DNA from 4 places in the Bacillus sp. C1 genome. Region 1 is predicted to be linked to each of the others. Evidence: riboswitches for the same ligand, from Rfam matches in the RefSeq annotation. Region 1 holds a riboswitch; each other region holds the start of a gene.
What was found. Region 1 has a riboswitch for S-adenosylmethionine ahead of mtnW (2,3-diketo-5-methylthiopentyl-1-phosphate enolase). Riboswitches for the same ligand answer to the same signal wherever they lie in the genome.
Positions count from the first base shown of each region.

Region 2: linked by a shared signal. The riboswitch ahead of ACX5JI_RS25240 (ECF-type riboflavin transporter substrate-binding protein) and the one ahead of mtnW (2,3-diketo-5-methylthiopentyl-1-phosphate enolase) in region 1 are both predicted to bind S-adenosylmethionine.
Region 3: linked by a shared signal. The riboswitch ahead of ACX5JI_RS19090 (M20 family metallopeptidase) and the one ahead of mtnW (2,3-diketo-5-methylthiopentyl-1-phosphate enolase) in region 1 are both predicted to bind S-adenosylmethionine.
Region 4: linked by a shared signal. The riboswitch ahead of ACX5JI_RS17770 (hypothetical protein) and the one ahead of mtnW (2,3-diketo-5-methylthiopentyl-1-phosphate enolase) in region 1 are both predicted to bind S-adenosylmethionine.

Region 1 is NZ_JBTMZT010000001.1:595,419-599,853, reverse strand. Features, by position in the region: gene ACX5JI_RS03255 (pyridoxal phosphate-dependent aminotransferase) at 10-1,200, shown strand; SAM riboswitch class I at 1,253-1,358, shown strand; gene mtnW (2,3-diketo-5-methylthiopentyl-1-phosphate enolase) at 1,423-2,667, shown strand; gene ACX5JI_RS03245 (2-hydroxy-3-keto-5-methylthiopentenyl-1-phosphate phosphatase) at 2,664-3,323, shown strand; gene ACX5JI_RS03240 (methylthioribulose 1-phosphate dehydratase) at 3,320-3,958, shown strand; gene mtnD (acireductone dioxygenase) at 3,936-4,435, shown strand, end outside.
Region 2 is NZ_JBTMZT010000019.1:7,648-12,082, forward strand. Features, by position in the region: gene ACX5JI_RS25230 (PAS domain-containing sensor histidine kinase) at 1-1,617, shown strand, start outside; gene ACX5JI_RS25235 (aspartate/glutamate racemase family protein) at 1,723-2,403, opposite strand; SAM riboswitch class I at 2,562-2,677, shown strand; gene ACX5JI_RS25240 (ECF-type riboflavin transporter substrate-binding protein) at 2,816-3,364, shown strand; gene ACX5JI_RS25245 (ABC transporter ATP-binding protein) at 3,375-4,435, shown strand, end outside.
Region 3 is NZ_JBTMZT010000008.1:18,744-23,178, forward strand. Features, by position in the region: gene ACX5JI_RS19085 (AAA domain-containing protein) at 1-1,389, shown strand, start outside; SAM riboswitch class I at 1,476-1,580, shown strand; gene ACX5JI_RS19090 (M20 family metallopeptidase) at 1,672-2,874, shown strand; gene ACX5JI_RS19095 (phosphotransferase) at 2,991-4,028, shown strand; gene ACX5JI_RS19100 (GNAT family N-acetyltransferase) at 4,061-4,435, shown strand, end outside.
Region 4 is NZ_JBTMZT010000006.1:135,403-139,837, reverse strand. Features, by position in the region: gene ACX5JI_RS17785 (group-specific protein) at 95-448, opposite strand; gene ACX5JI_RS17780 (NAD(P)H-dependent oxidoreductase) at 445-1,020, opposite strand; gene ACX5JI_RS17775 (SWIM zinc finger family protein) at 1,037-1,432, opposite strand; gene ACX5JI_RS17770 (hypothetical protein) at 1,712-1,972, opposite strand; SAM riboswitch class I at 2,076-2,174, opposite strand; gene ACX5JI_RS17765 (hypothetical protein) at 2,308-2,499, shown strand; gene ACX5JI_RS17760 (YwiC-like family protein) at 2,534-3,256, opposite strand; gene tnpB (IS200/IS605 family element RNA-guided endonuclease TnpB) at 3,456-4,435, opposite strand, start outside.

The DNA.
Region 1 (4,435 bases):
GTGGAAAGTATGAAACATTTTCAACCTTCCGAGATTGTAACTTCGTTACCAACACAGTTTTTCGCTTCGCTTGTTGCAAAAGTTAACAAAGTGGTTGCAGCAGGTCACGATGTTATCAATCTAGGGCAAGGTAATCCAGATCAGCCAACACCGCCGCATATCGTAACAGCTTTACAACGTGCAGCAGAAAAAACGGTTCATCATAAATATCCGCCATTTCGCGGACATGAAAACTTAAAAGAAGCCGTTGCTACGTTCTATGAGCGTGAATACAGCGTCAAAGTTAACCCAAAAACAGAAGTTGCTATTTTATTTGGTGGAAAAGCAGGACTAGTAGAATTACCACTTTGTTTCACAAACCCTGGTGATACAATCCTTGTACCCGACCCAGGATATCCTGACTATTTATCTGGTGTCGCTTTAGCCAAAACAAGCTTTGAAAAGATGCCGTTATTAGCAGAAAATAATTTTTTACCAGATTACACAAAAATCGATAATTCTATTGCTACACAAGCAAAATTAATGTTTTTAAATTATCCTAATAACCCAACTGGTGCTATCGCGTCAAAAGAGTTCTTTGAAGAAACAATTGCATTTGCGAATAAAAATGATATTTTAGTCATTCATGACTTTGCTTATGGAGCAATTGGTTTTGAGGGTAACAAACCAACTAGTTTCTTACAAGCAGATGGTGCAAAAGATGTTGGCATTGAAATTTACACACTATCAAAAACATTTAATATGGCCGGTTGGCGCATCGCCTTTGCTATCGGTAACGAAAGTGTCATTGAAACGATCAATTTACTACAAGATCATATGTATGTCAGCATTTTTGGTGCTGTACAAGAGGCAGCTTGCGAAGCACTACTCGGTTCACAAACTTGTGTAAATGAGCTGGTTGAACGCTATGAATCACGAAGAAATACACTCATTTCAGCTTGTCATTCAATTGGCTGGGATGTTGTCGCACCAAATGGTTCATTTTTTGCATGGCTTCCTGTTCCTAACGGTTATACATCGGAACAATTTACCGACTTATTACTAGAACAAGCACACGTAGCAGTTGCACCTGGAGTCGGATTCGGTGAACATGGCGAAGGCTACGTTCGCGTTGGATTATTACATACAGAAGAACGACTACAAGAAGCCATTCAACGAATTGATAAATTAAAAATTTTCAAAAAAACATTGACATCCTAAAAAAACTCTGTCAAAATTCAGATAACGAAAAAATTCAAACATTTCAAAATACTTCTTATCAAGAGCAGGTGGAGGGACGAGCCCGACGAAACCCGGCAACCGATCTACAATTGTAGACACGGTGCTAATTCTCGCAGCATTACGCTGACAGATAAGGAGCTGGTTGTAAAAAAACCTCTCCTTAGCTGAGAGGTTTTTTTATTTAACTAGGAGGTTATAAAAATGAGTGGAATAACAGCAACCTATTTAATCCATGATGATTCTCATAATTTAAACAAAAAAGCCGAGCAAATTGCTCTCGGTTTAACAATTGGTTCATGGACTCATTTACCACATTTACTACAAGAACAATTAAAACAACATAAAGGTAATGTCATTCATGTTGAAGCGTTGAATGACCAAAAACGTGTAAATACATATCTTGAAAAAGAAGTAACACGTGGACTCATTAAAATTCATTATCCATCACTAAATTTCAGCCCAGATCTACCGGCCATTTTAACAACAACTTTTGGGAAATTATCACTAGATGGTGAAATCAAACTAATTGACTTAACATTTTCAGACGATTTAAAAAAATATTTTCCTGGTCCGAAGTTTGGTATTGAGGGCATTCGAAATCAGTTAAAGGTCCATGACCGTCCACTTCTCATGAGCATTTTCAAAGGAATGATTGGACGCAATATCGGATATTTAAAAACACAGCTTCGTGATCAAGCAATTGGTGGTGTAGATATTGTAAAAGATGATGAAATCTTATTTGAAAATTCATTAACACCACTCACAAAACGAATTTCTGCTGGAAAAGAAGTATTACAGTCTGTATACGAAACATATGGGCATAAGACTTTATATGCAGTAAATTTAACAGGGCGTACCTACGATCTAAAAGAAAATGCAAAACGTGCCATCTCAGCTGGTGCAGATGTTCTTCTATTCAATGTATTCTCGTACGGACTAGATGTATTGCAATCTCTTGCTGAGGATAAGGATATTTCTATTCCTATTATGGCGCACCCTGCTGTTAGCGGTGCTTATACATCATCAAAATTATATGGGATTTCTTCACCATTGTTACTTGGAAAATTACTTCGTTATGCTGGTGCAGACTTCTCTTTATTTCCATCACCATACGGCAGTGTTGCATTAGAACAAAAAGAAGCTCTTCTTATTACAAATAAACTAACTGAAAAAGATCCGTCTTTAGAACAAAGCTTCCCTGTTCCATCAGCTGGCATTCATCCTGGTTTTGTTCCATTTATCCTTCGAGATTTTGGCAAGGATGTTGTCATTAATGCAGGCGGTGGTATTCACGGTCATCCAGCCGGGGCACAAGGCGGAGGAAAAGCATTTCGAGCAGCAATTGATGCCACTTTGCAAGGAATCCCATTGCGTGAAGCAGGTAACACTGATTTACATGCTTCACTGCAATTGTGGGGAAATCCATCTCACGAGGTGAAACTATGAGTCTTCAAATTTTTTGTGACTTCGATGGTACGATTACGAACAATGATAATATCGTTGCCATCATGGAGAAATTCGCTCCACCAGAAGCCAAAACAATTAAACAAAAGATTCTATCACAAGAAATATCTATTCAAGAAGGGGTAGGGAAACTATTTTCCCTTTTATCTACAAGTTTACAAGAGGATATCACTACTTTTATAAAAGAAACCGCGGTGATTCGCCCTGGATTCCAAGAATTTGTACAGTTTATTCAAACAAATCAAATTTCACTTCACATTATATCAGGAGGAATGGACTTTTTCGTCTATCCCCTTCTAGAAGGAATCATTAGTCCTGAACACATTTATTGTAATACGACTAATTTTTCCGGTGAAACAATTAAAGTGAACTGGCCACATCCATGTGATGAACATTGCAAGAATCAATGCGGTCTTTGTAAATCAACATTAATTCAGCGATTAAGTTCAACAAACGATTTCAACATTGTCATTGGAGATTCAATTACCGATTTACAAGCAGCAAAACTTGCTGATAAAGTATTTGCTCGTGACTTTCTTATCACAAAATGCCAAGAACACCAAATTTCCTATACAGCATTTGAAACGTTTTATGACATACAGACAGAAGTTAAACAATTGCTTGAGGTGATAAAATGAAACAGCTTTTTCACAAATGGGAAGAGTTAAGTAAACTAAAGAAAGAATTAACGGATCGCAACTGGTTTCCTGCTACAAGCGGAAATATTTCAATAAAAGTAGGCGACGCTCCAACTACCTTCCTTATTACAGCAAGTGGAAGAGATAAAACGAAAATTACGCCTGATGATTTTCTATTAGTTGATCATACAGGAAAGGCTGTTTTAGAAACCGATTTACGCCCTTCCGCAGAAACCTTGTTGCACACTCATATTTACAATCATACAGAGGCTGGATGTGTCTTACATATTCATACAATTGATAACAATGTGATTACAAACATATATGAAAAAGAAGTTTTACTTTCGAATCAAGAAATTATTAAAGCTCTTAATATATGGGAAGAAGGAGCATCTATCAAAATTCCAATCATTGAAAATCATGCTCATATTCCAACGTTAGGAGAAGATTTCCGAAAACATATTCATGATGATACTGGGGCTATATTGATTCGCAATCATGGCATTACCGTTTGGGGAAAAGATAGCTTTGATGCAAAGAAAAGATTAGAGGCATATGAGTTTTTATTCCAATTTTATATAAAACTATTATCAATTCAAGGAGGCGTTTCACATGGCGCAAATTCGTATTCATGAACGAAACACACGTATTGAAAATGAAGTGGAAGTGGAGCAATTTTTACAAGGAGAAGGTGTTTTATATGAGAAATGGGATATTTCAAAACTTCCCTCTCATTTACAAGAGAACTATTCCTTAACTGATGAAAACAAAAAAGAAATTTTAACAGTATTCTCAAGCGAAATTACTGATGTTTCAGAACGCCGAGGTTATAAGGCGCACGATGTTATTTCCCTTTCAAATACAACGCCTAATCTCGATGATTTATTAATTAACTTTAAACAAGAGCATCATCATACTGACGATGAAGTACGCTTTATTGTCAGCGGACATGGTATTTTTGCCATCCAAGGTAAAGATGATCGCTTTTTCGATGTTGAACTTGAGCCCGGTGATTTAATCTCTGTACCAGAAAATACAAGACACTATTTTACTTTACAAGATGATCGCCAAGTTGTAGCTATTCGTATTTTTGTTACAACAGAGGGCTGGGT
Region 2 (4,435 bases), on a different contig from region 1:
GAAATTCCGTTTTTTTTACACGAGCAACATCTAGGGTCATTTGTTGCCTATTCAATAAAAACGGATATTCGTACGTGTCAAAAATACTTCGAAATGTTTTCAAATCTCATTGTAGATAATGCAATGAATAAACTTCAAAATCAAACAAAAAATATACATTTACTTTCTCAAAAAGAAGAACAGCTACATACAATTTTACAAAATATGCCCATCATGGTTGATGCTCTTGATAAAGAGGGGAATTTTATATTATGGAATAGGGAATGTGAGCTTGTAACAGGCTATGCGGCAGACGAAATCGTTGGAAATCCAAAAGCACTTGAGCTGCTATATCCTGACGAACATTACCGTAAGCAAATTCAAAAGAAATTTTCAACTCGCGGAAAAAGTTTTCGAGATTGGGAAATGAATTTAACATGTAAAAATGGGGAAATAAAAACAATTACGTGGTCAAATATTTCAGAGCAGTTCCCCGTACCCAGCTATAGTTATTGGGCAGTTGGTGTTGATATTACTCATCGCAAAGAAATGGAAGAGCAATTAAAGCAACAAACATCTGAACTAGAACTTATTTTCAAAGCATTACCTGATTTATGTTTTTTAACAGAAGCTGATGGAACAATTATAGATTATAAAGCTGGTTCACCAGCTCAGTTTTACGTACCTGCGGCATCTTTTATGGGGAAAAAGTTTTATGAAGTCTTACCTTCCTCTGTAGCCCAGCAATTTCGTGGAGCAATTTACGAAGTGCAGCAAAAAGGATCAACTGTTATTGTTGAATATCAGCTCTTACTTAAGGGGAGTATTAGTTTCTTTGAAGCTAGATGTTTACCATTATTAGAAGATAAAATTATGATCATTGTCCGTGATATTACAGAACGCAAAAAGACAGAAGAATTATTGAATAAATCAGATACACTTGCGGCAATTGGACAGTTAGCTGCTGGGGTAGCTCATGAAGTCAGAAATCCACTGACAGTAATTAAAGGGTTTATTCAATTATTTCAAATTAATCAAGAAGATCAAGATAAATATTTTGATCTGATGCTATCAGAAATTGAACGAATTGAAGTTATACTTCATGAATTTTTATCGATTGCAAAAACAGATGTCATTCCAACTGAAAAGAAAAACCTGTGCTCCATATTAAAAAATGTCGTTTCATTAATTAATACGAAGGCAATTATGACAAATATTCAAATTAATCTTCATCTCGAATCAAAAGAGTTAATGATGGATTGTTGTGAAAATCAATTAAAACAAGTCTTTATTAATGTTCTACAAAACTCGATTGAAGCAATGCCAAATGGAGGGGAGATCTCTATTTATGTGAAAAGGTCAGAGCGTGAAGAAGTTATGATTCATATCGTTGACGAGGGCGTAGGAATTCCTAAAGAAAGAATTAAAAAACTTGGAGAACCTTTTTATAGTACGAAAGAGAAAGGAACTGGCCTTGGACTTATGCTTAGTTATAAGATTATTGAAAGTCATCAAGGGAAAATTAGTATTATGAGTGAAGTAGGAATCGGGACATCGGTTACAATCTATTTACCAGTGTTTCCAAGTGAGCAAATGATTTCTCATGCACCAGCGGCACTTATAACAGAAGCTTTATGAAGAGTTATATAAAATAATAGAAACAAGAAGCTATCTTATAATTTGTAAGATAGCTTCTGCTATATATTCAAGTTTGAGAACTACAAAATTCTTATAATTTATCTATTATCCAGCGAATTGTACGGCATTTTTAGCATGTAAAAAAGCGGTGTCAAATACAGGAACAGAAAGATCTTTTTGCGAAATCAGTAACGGTATTTCTGTACAACCTAACAAAATTCCTTCTGCACCATATTCCATAAGGTTTTGAATGATTTCTAAGAAACGAGCTTTGGATTGCTGTGAAATAATACCGTTACTTAATTCTTGAAGGATAACATGATGAATGAAATTTCGTTCATCTTCTTTCGGAATGATCGTTTCAATACCATAGTTAGCTAGTCTTCCTTTGTAAAAATCCTGCTCCATTGTTTGTTTTGTTCCAAGTAAACCAATCCGTTTCACATCATGTGCGACAATTTCTTCAGCACTTACATCGCCAATATGAAGAAGGGGAATAGACACTGCTTGTTCTACTCCGTTCGCAAATTGATGTACTGTATTTGAACACATAAGTATACAATCTGCACCAGAATGTTCTATTTTTTTCGCCGCTTGAACGAGTTGACTTTGCACTTCTTCATATTGTTGATTTTGTAATAAATTTGTTACTTCACCAAAGTCCATGCTATATAGGACAAGCTTTGCGTGATGATTATACTGAGATAGCGTTAGCGTATTAATATGTTTATAATAAAGAGACGTTGATTCCCAACTTAACCCACCAATTAATCCGATTACTTTCACGTCTAATTCCTCCTCTTAATATATTTTGTTACGTCAATTATTCCATAATTCCGATAAGAATACAATGAATTATTCGTTTGGTTCACAAAAAAATAGAAATAGTAAGAAAAATATTGAAATTAATTTGCGTTAATGCAATAATACAACTTACAAACGAATACTTATCCAGAGAGGTGAAGGGAACGGCCCTATGAAACCTCAGCAACCCCTATATTCATACGAATAGGAAGGTGCTAATTCCGCAGAAGACATATTGTCTTTTGAAAGATAAGAGGATCATATCGAAATAAAAAATGACCTCTTCTATAAGAGGTCATTTTTTATTGGGAAGAAAGGAAGTGAAGACGCATAATTCAATTTTTTTTTACATATAGGACTAATATAGACTAACTAGAATGAAAGGGGAGTTCATATGAACAAATTATCTACAAAATTAGTCGTAGCAATTGGAATCGGTGCTGCAATATATGGGGTATTAGGTCTATGGGGATTTTCAATTGCGCCAAATACATTTATAAAGCCTGCTTTAGCTATATTAACAATTTTTGGGGCGATTTTCGGGCCAATTGCAGGACTTTTAATTGGACTTATCGGTCATACAGTGACAGATACAATCGCTGGATGGGGAATATGGTGGGGATGGGTGCTTAGTTCCGGTATTATTGGATTTACGATGGGGCTTGTACAAAAACGAGCAAGTTTCAGTGTGAAAAATGGAACATTTCGTAATCGAGATATTTCATATTTTGCTGTAACAGGTTTCATTGGGATTGTCATTGCAATTATATTTGCTGGTGCTTTTGATATTATCATTATGGGAGAACCTGTAGATAAAATTATGATTCAAGTACTTGGTGCAACACTTGCAGATGTTCTTGTATTTTTAATTCTCGGTTTACCAATCACAATTGGATTGGCCAAAGCAAATAAAAAACATACACATTTGAAAATTGAAAAGTAGGGAGATTACAATGAAGCCGATTATTTCTTTTGAACAATTTACATTTCAATATAAACAAGTGACAGAACCTACTTTAAAGGATGTTACATTTCACATTTATCCAGGAGAAAAAGTATTGATTGCTGGCCGAAGCGGCTCAGGAAAATCAACATTGGCCCATTGTATAAATGGGCTTATCCCTTTTTCGTATGAGGGAACAAGTACTGGGAAAATTTCGATATGCGGTAAGGATCCACGAAAAGGGAGTATTTTTGAACAAAGTAAGCATGTCGGAACTATTTTGCAAGATCAAGATTCTCAGTTTATTGGTTTAACTGTAGGAGAAGATGTTGCTTTTTCATTAGAAAATGATTGTGTAGAACAGAAAAAAATGAAGATCATTGTGGAAGAAGCGCTACAAAAAGTACAGATGCATACATTTCATTCACGAAGTCCACATGAATTATCGGGTGGGCAAAAACAAACTGTTTCTCTTGCTGGGCTATTAACGACGGAAGCTGACATATTACTATTTGATGAACCATTAGCAAACTTAGATCCTATAAGTAGTTTAAAAACAATAGAAGTTATACAGAAAATACATCAACAATGTAACAAAACGGTTGTTATTATAGAACATAGAATAGAAGAAATACTAAAATTAGACCTCGATAAAATTATATTAATAGAAGAAGGTAAAATTGTAGCGGTTGATTCACCGAAGAGAATTTTACAAACAAATATACTACAAAAAATAGGTTTAAGAGAACCTGTATATATTGAAGTATTAAAAAATATAAAAATGAATAGCTTAGATGAAGAAATATATCCGATTGAAACTTTAAATCGCGAGAAGTTGCATAGAGCGGTTAAACAATGGATGCTAAACGCTACTATGTCTAAAAAACAACAGAAAAAAGAAATTTTATGTGAAATAGAAAATATATCATTTTCATATTCTCACGAAGATTTTTCATTAAAGGATATAACGCTCTCTATACCAAAAGGGGAAATTGTAGCATTATTAGGCCATAATGGTGCAGGTAAATCTACATTTGCACATATATTAACGGGAATGAACAAAGTGACGGA
Region 3 (4,435 bases), on a different contig from region 1:
AAACAAAGAGCGAAAATTAAAGAAGTAGAAAGAGAATATATTGAAAATGCAAAAGTAATTGGTGCAACACTATCAAAATGTGCCATTGATTCTCTTATTTATGAACGAACATTTGATTTAATTGTTGTAGATGAAGTGAGTATGGCATATGTGCCGCAAATCGCATTGGCGGCGTCTCTTGGTAAGCGAATTGTCATTTGTGGTGATTTTTTACAATTACCTCCAATTGCGATGGCAAATCACGAGCTTGTTAGAAAGTGGTTAGGAGAAGATATGTTTTATCATGCGGGGATTGTGCAATCGGTAAATAGTTATGAAGCGCATCCGAATTTATTTATGCTACAAGAGCAAAGACGTATGCATGCGGATATATCTAAATTTACAAACTCATTTATTTATAAGAATAGAGTGTTCGATCATCCTTCTGTTTCAGCAAGGAAAGAATTAGCGCAATTACAGCCATTTGCAAATGAAGCAACAGTATTATTTGATACAAGTTTAATGGGAGCTTATTCTTTAAAAGATGCGGCTTCTGGCTCTCGTTTCAATATTATGTCGGGGTTAATTGCGATGCAGATGATTTTAATTGGATTGTTAGATGGTGTTCAATCGATTGGAGTTGTTACGCCATATCGCGCGCAGTCTCGCTTTTTATCAACATGTATAAGAGAAATATTGCAAAAAACAAAGTACCGAAATACACCTGTTCTAGCAGCGACAGTTCATAAATTTCAAGGATCAGAACGAGATATGATGATTTTTGATACAGTCGATAGTTATCCGCAAGAAAGACCTGGCGTACTGTTTTTTGATCATAAAAATCATCGTCTTGTAAACGTTGCGGTAACGAGGGCAAGAGGGAAGTTCATTCAGTTATCGGATTGCCAGTATATGCGGCGAAATCTTTCTAGAAAACAAGCGCTATCTAATCTAACTTCCCACATAGAAAGACACGGAAATGTATATGATCGCAGGTCGTCACGTCCATTGCTAGAACGGAAAATTACAAAACGCTTAAAATGGTTTATGCAAATGAATTTGGAAGAGACGAATAGATTATTAAAAGATATTCTTTCAGCAAAACAAAAAATTATCATTTCCCTTCCAAGTACAAGACAAGTAGATAAAAGAGTATGGCAGGCGTTAATGCGGATGGCGGCGCAGGTAACAATCTATAGCGATGGACCAATTCCATTAAAAAACGTGAGAGTACAAAGGCAAAATAAATCGCTCCCATTTTTACTAATTGACGATGAAATCTTGTGGGTAGGTGCTCCGTTAACATCTCAAATGATGTTTGAAGGGAGTCCAGAATTTCCTTATATATGTGCAAGATTACAAGCTCCTGAAACAATTGGCGTTTTAAAAGGATTTTTAGATATTCGGTAAAATCAGAACGGAATTCCTTGACATTTAGTCGGAATAAAACTAGAATGAAATTAATTTCATATTATTTTTTGAAAATAAAAATAAATTTCTTATCAAGAGAGGTGGAGGGACTGGCCCTATGAAACCTCGGCAGCGGATTCAATATGAATACTGTGCCAATTCCAGCAAGTGAAGGACTTGAAAGATAAGAAAGACGGCTATTTTTGAATTTGTATTTTTAAGCCTCTTTCTATCTTTTAGGAAGAGGTTTTTTGCATGTGAATTTAAAGGAGGACGGGGAAAATGACAACAACACAAGTAACGTCACACAGAAATACGATTACGGAAAGTATAGAAAGAAATAAAGAAAAATACTTACAAACAAGTCATGATATTCACGCGAATCCTGAAATCGGCAACCAAGAGTTTTTTGCATCTAGAACGTTAAGTTTATTGTTAGGAAGTGCAGGATTCCAGCTTCAGCACAATATAGCAGGACATGAAACAGGTTTTATCGCACGGAAAAGCTCAGGGAAACACGGGCCTACAATTGCCTTTTTAGCAGAATATGACGCTTTGCCTGGATTAGGTCATGCGTGTGGGCATAATTTAATTGGAACAATAAGTGTTGCGGCGGCCGTTGCATTATCAGAAACAATTGAGGAAGTTGGCGGTGAAATTGTTGTATTTGGGACACCAGCAGAAGAAGGTGGACCAAATGGAAGTGCGAAAGCAAGTTATGTAAAGGCAGGATTGTTTCATAACATCGATGCTGCACTTATGATTCACCCAAGCGGAAAAACAGCAACAACGAGTCCATCACTAGCAGTTGACCCACTTGACTTTCACTTTTATGGAAAATCGGCACATGCAGCTGCTTCACCAGAGAAAGGCATTAATGCATTAGATGCCATTATTCAGCTTTACAATGGTATTAACGCACTGCGTCAACAGCTTCCGTCAGATGTGAAAATCCATGGTGTCATTACAGAAGGCGGGAAGGCACCAAATATTATTCCAGATTACGCATCAGCACGTTTCTTTATTCGCGCAGCAACACGTCAAAAGTGCGCTGAAGTGACAGAAAAGGTACGAAACATTGCGAAAGGAGCTGCACTAGCAACAGGGACAACAGTAAAAGTGAATCAGTTCCAAAATGAAATTGATGAGTTATTAGTAACAAAAACATTTAATGAAGTGATTGCTGAGGAATTAGAAAACCTTGGTGAAGAGGTAAATCGTAAAGAAAGGCTGGGCATCGGTTCAACAGATGCAGGGAATGTGAGTCAAGTTGTACCAACGATTCACCCTTATATCAAAATTGGTCCAGATGATTTAATTGCACATACGAATGAATTTAGAGAAGCAGCTCGTTCGGAACTTGGAGATAAAGCATTGTTTACATCAGCAAAAGCTTTAGCTTACACGGCGTATCGCTTACTTACAGAAGAGGGAACATTGGATAAAATTAAGGAGGAATTTAGAGAGGTGCAGCGAAATCAGTAATGTGAGCTACAGTACAGAGATATTCGTTTATAAAAGGTTTGGAGAAAGGAGTCTCTAAACCTTTTTTTTGATGTGACTGGAAGAGGGATAAAAAGGTAAAGGAATGGCGGGAAAGTATGACTTTAATTTATGGATTAAAAAAAGAAGAACAAATGGTCAAGAAAGTAGTAACGAATTACTTTGAAGAGATTCATACATTAAAAATAGAAAAAAATTTACACGAAGGTAGTTGGCATAAAGATTTACATTATAAAATTAGCGTGAATGGAAAACGATATTCCGCAAGATTTTTAGGTGAAAATCGAACAGGAAATCCTGCTTTCGGGCATATAACAAATAAGCAATTAGAAGAACAAATACGGTTTTCGTATTATTTAAGAGAACATGACATTCCTTTTATGAGAATTATACAACCATCTACGAGTCATCCATTTATTTCTTTTATATGGAATGATGAAATGTATCGATTTGTATTATCGGAATGGATAGAAGGTAGACATATTACATATTGTGATGAAAATATTGCCGAGGCATTTGGTAGAGAGGCAAGAAAGTGTCATGATATTTCGGGTAGTTTTGAAAGTGCCGCGTTTATAAAAAAATCTCATTTGGTCGGATATACAGAATTTATAGCATTACTTCGTAATAAGATAACTCAGCAAAGTAACGTAAGTACGTGCAATAAAGCGTTACAAAATTATCTAGAATTGGCGGAATACCATATAGCTACAGCGCATTCGGACAATTTGAATTTTATTATGCAATCAGATTTAAATCCGCTTAATATCCTATGGGATGATAAGCGTAACATGAACGGGATTGTAGATTTTGAATCAATTAACTATGGAGACAGAATTGAAGGATTAGCCTGGCTTATGAAATGGTATTCTCGGACGAAAGGGATATCTTCACATGAAGTTTGTCCTAAAGTTGCTGAAGCATTTTTGAAGGGATATGGTTCAGGAGATTTCTTAGATTCGACTAATTATGAAAGATTATCCTCACTATTATGGTTGTCTGGTTGCTTGAATTGGAATTTCGTTAACAAGACACTTGAAATTTTAGAAGAAGATTGTGAAAAGTTACTTGAAGAACATCTAGAACTTTTTAAATCACGAGGAGAAAATTTATATTCCTTATTAAAGGTAGATTGATAGTTTTTTTCAATAAAAAGGAGGGAGAAAAATTGCCTCAAAATACTCTTAAAGGTTATCAAATTAGAACTGCACATAACGATGAAAGTATTTTCATTATTAATATGCTAAAAGAAGTTGCTAAGTGGTTAAAAGAGAAAGGAATCGATCAGTGGCAATATCTTTTAGAAGGTGGAGATGATGAAGAAATCATTCAAGCTGTAATCAATAAAAACACTTACATTATTGTAAAAGAAAATGAAATGATAGGTACTTTCACAGTATCTCCTATACAAAGCGAATGGGATCGTCATATTTTTGGAGAAGATGCTCTCTCTGATTCACTATATTTACATAGATTGGCGATTATTCCTAAGTATATGAAAAGTAGAATAGGTGAAAAGACTTTGATGTGGATTCAAGATCAA
Region 4 (4,435 bases), on a different contig from region 1:
ATTTAATGATATGGCTCTTTTTCTCTGTACGTCGACTCATAACGATATAACTTCATTTTATACTAGCTTTTTTATATAATAACTATAGTAATAATCATTCATTTTCTATGCATCTCATTACATTTCGCCATGCATCACATGAAAGGTTTAATGTTCTATATGTAAATACCGTCGTACAAACCTCTTCAATCATTGATGGATGATTTCGTAAAAAATCCCATCTTAATACTTTCGGTACATCATACATGTTGTATTCTTTACTTTCCTTAATAATCTCATCAATTTCCCGTTCACATATTCCCCTTACTAAATAATCCGCTCTTAATTCTTTATATACCTCTTTAAACGTTTCATTGTGACGTTTCAATTGAAGTAAACAAACGATATACGTGCGAAACAACTCATCATTTCGATTACAGCATTTCATTATCGTTTCTACTTCATTCATAGTTTTTTAGCCTTTTCTTGTATTTCTAAAAGCCACTTTTCACGTTTTGCAGCTTTACTTGTTTTTACAGACTGAAAGGCAGAACGTTTTATTTGGCGTATACCGCAAAATCGCAAAATACCCTTCTTCATAATGACCCAATCAGCGGAGCGATATAAGAGTGCCGCGTACCAGAGCGGTGAATCTAATGTATTAATAACCCATGCAGTTTTTCCAGTGAGCAGTCCTTTCGGCATAATCCCTTCATATGTATATGCAAACCCCGACACAAAAACCCGATCAATAAATCCTTTTAAAATAGCTGGCATTCCCCACCACCATATCGGATAAATAAAAATAAAAGAATCTGCCTCTTTGATCAAGTTTCTATATTTCTCTGTCTCTTCTTCATATGCTAAATCACGTCTTCTCTTATCTTCATTAAAAATAAGTACTGGGTTAAATTGTTCCTTATACAGGTCGAGCAATGTAATAGAATGATTCGTTTCTTGAAGTCCTTTTTGCACATGTTCTAAAATGGATGCATTGAAACTAGACGGATTGGGATGTGCATATATGATTAGTACATTCATCTCCAAAAACACCCTTCTAAGATTTAAATTTATCTTCCCTCAACATCTTCTCGACAATCATTACATCTTTAGAAGTTTTTAATAATCTTTCCATAATGATTAACAATTCTTCCTTTTCTAATGTTTGCAACTTCTCTCTCACATTCTTTTCTCCAACACCTTGAATTTCATATATAACTGCCGCCATATGCTTACAATCATTTTCATAAGGACATTCACAACTACTTCTCTTAAAATCTACAAGATCAATGATTACTTCATAATTTCCGTAATTCCCTTTCACGAATGCAAATACTTTATCGTTATGTATTTCTACATCCTCGACATATCCTTCTTCATAATATTCATATCCTCTATCTATAATGTGCCTAGGAATCCATTCTTTCATTTCCTTTACTAAAAAGGCATACATCACACTTCCCCTTCCTTAAATTCCCTTTTGACTTCCTTTCGCACTTCGTGATATTCTATTACATGTCAAGTAGCAAGCCTATATGACAAAACGACTGACACCTATTCGGCGAAGGTGTCTCTTTTCGTTTCGAGCCGAACGAAGTGCCTCTTTCAGGGCATATTCAACTTTTGACACTACACACTCAACACCATTCCCTTGTATCAGGCTGCTTTAGCAGTCTTTTACTCTACATACATTTCTAATTTTCAAACAAATTATACCATAAAAAAAGAGAGCCTAGCTCCCTTTTCTCGCCTTATAATATACCCCTTTTTCAGCATAGAGATATTCTTCATCAGCTAAAGTAATTTTCCCATCCAGTTTTAATTCGTCTAATAACCTCGATAAATAAAATTGATGTAACATTTTTTTCGTGAATTTTCCCTCATGATGCGAAACGATATGTTCTTGAATATCTAATAATGATATTGGTTTATCTTGCTCCATCATATATTCATATACTGCATTACGCAGTTTTACGTATTTTTCAAGTGTCACAGTACAATTGCAACCCCTTTCTTCTTATTCTGTTGTTTTTAGAATCGGTTTTTTCGTAATAAAAAAACCTCTTCGATAAGAAGAAGTTACGTATTATATCTTCGTCTTATCTCCCAGAACAAATATGTTCTGCTGGAATTAGCACCTGCATCGCGGTTGCCGGGTTTCATCGGGCCAGTCCCTCCACCTCTCTGGATAAGAAAATATTCACTTTAACATTTACTATAAGCTACTTTTATTATAATTGTCAAATAAAACAAAGTAATTACAATGAAGTTATATTTTCTTTTCTCACGCTCATACTAAAATTGTATGTACAAAAGGAGGAATTTATGATGGATAAAAATGCCCGTGGTTATGTTCAAGATTCATTCCACTCATTGCAAGGAGCGAAAAACTGTTTGGAACAAGCGTTACAAACTGTTGAAAAGAGCGATAATCGGGAACAAATTGAACAATCTCTACAAGCCGTGGAAAATGCATTGCAAAAATGTGATCATACCGTTCATATTTTAGAACAAAAATGAATGTTGCCCATCTCTTTATGAGATGGGCAATACATCAAATGGCATACTGCAGTAGTATTGCCGTCGCAATTAAAAAATATACGGAGTTAACGATTTCTAAAACGCCAACTTTTAATATAGATATTTTTTTACCATACAATACAATGGCACGAACTAAACTCGGGATAAAGATAAAAGACAACCATGGATTTACTACGAAAGAAGCGACAATTAAGAAAATATGATATCCCCATGAAACATAACGATAAATCGGATTATTCTTTTCACGTATCATTGTTTTCACATAAAAGGTACTACCTAAAAAGTATAGAAAGGAAATACCCGCAATTCCAATAGCTATTCCATCAACTGTTTTCATCGAAAAATAATAACTGATTAAACCGCCTATACAAAAAACAAGAATTGCACAAATATCATTTACTAACGCTCGTTCCTTTTTCTGACGAGCAAAGTATATATTTACGATAAAGAGTGGAATCATCATAAATGCGAATAAAAGAATTTCCCATTCATATAGTAAAGATACAATCCCAAAAACACATGCAATCATAAAGTACATCATTGCTGCATGTAAAAATTCTTTCTTTCGTGTTTGCTTCATGTACATTAAAAATGGATATGTCGCTAAATAGATAAATAACCAAGCGATAAAGAGTGGAATATGATAAAACGTAGGCTTACCAAGTAGTACACTAAGTAAAAATGGAATCAGCAGCATTCCCCATGCGCCATGCTGCTTTGGAATAACTAACTTCATGAATATGGCATCTCCTCTTTGAAAATCTTTCTCATTTTCTATTATACAAAAATCACCATACAACAATTGCAATATATTAAAACAATTCTTTGACATTTTTCAAACGAAAGTACCATTTTGAACTACCCACCACTTAACACCCTTACGGACTGTTTGGAGTGGGGGATTCCTACGAACACCAAAGTATCCTTCGGTTATCTTAGTAGGCTAACCCCGTAGTCCCTACGGTTAGAAGTCTTACGGCTTCGTTTTTAAGGTTTTGTCCTGCGTTAATATCTCTGTCGTGATGCGTGCCACAAGAAGGGCAATCCCATTCACGAAGATTTAGATTTTTAACGTCTTTGTTTTGGTAGCCACAACAAGAACATAGCTGACTAGAAGGGAATATTTTAGATACAACAACAACTTGTTTACCGCCCCATTTTGCTTTGTATGCAAGCATGCTTCTGAATTGCGACCAAGATACTTCACTAATTGCTTTCGCTAATTTATGATTCTTCAGCATATTCGACACTTGCAAATCTTCCATACCAATGATGTCGTGGTTTTTGACAATTTCGGTAGAGATTTTTTGCAAGTAGTCTGTTCTTGCGTTGGTAATTCGTTCGTAGATTCTTGCAACCTTGATACGTTGTTTGTTCCAATTTGAAGAACCTTTCTCGCGTTTGGAAAGAATACGTTGTGCATCAGCTAACTTCTTTTCCAATGTACGAAACCATTTAGGATTCGTGAAAACTTCTCCTGTGCTCAAAATAGCAAAATCTTTTAATCCAACATCTACACCAACAGATGATCCGGTTTTAGGTAACGCTTGTATTTCTGTTTCAACTAACAGTGATACAAAGTACTTGCCACTTGGATTACGTCTAATCGTCGCATGTAGCATGCGACCATGTACTTCACAACTTTTTGCAAAGCGAACAAGACCAAGTTTTGGTAGCTTTATTTTGTTGGCTACAATGGCAATATTTTCGTTGGTGTGCTTGGTTGTGTAGGACTGTACTTTGTTCTTTTTAGACTTGAGGCGTGGTGCATCATTTTGCTTCTTAAAGAAACGGTCAAACGCATCTGCAAGATTTCTGACAGATGACTGTATTACAATACTATCTACTTCTTTTAACCAAACAAATTCTTTCTTCAGTTTAGGAAGTTCTGCTGAACATGTTTCATACGCTAAAC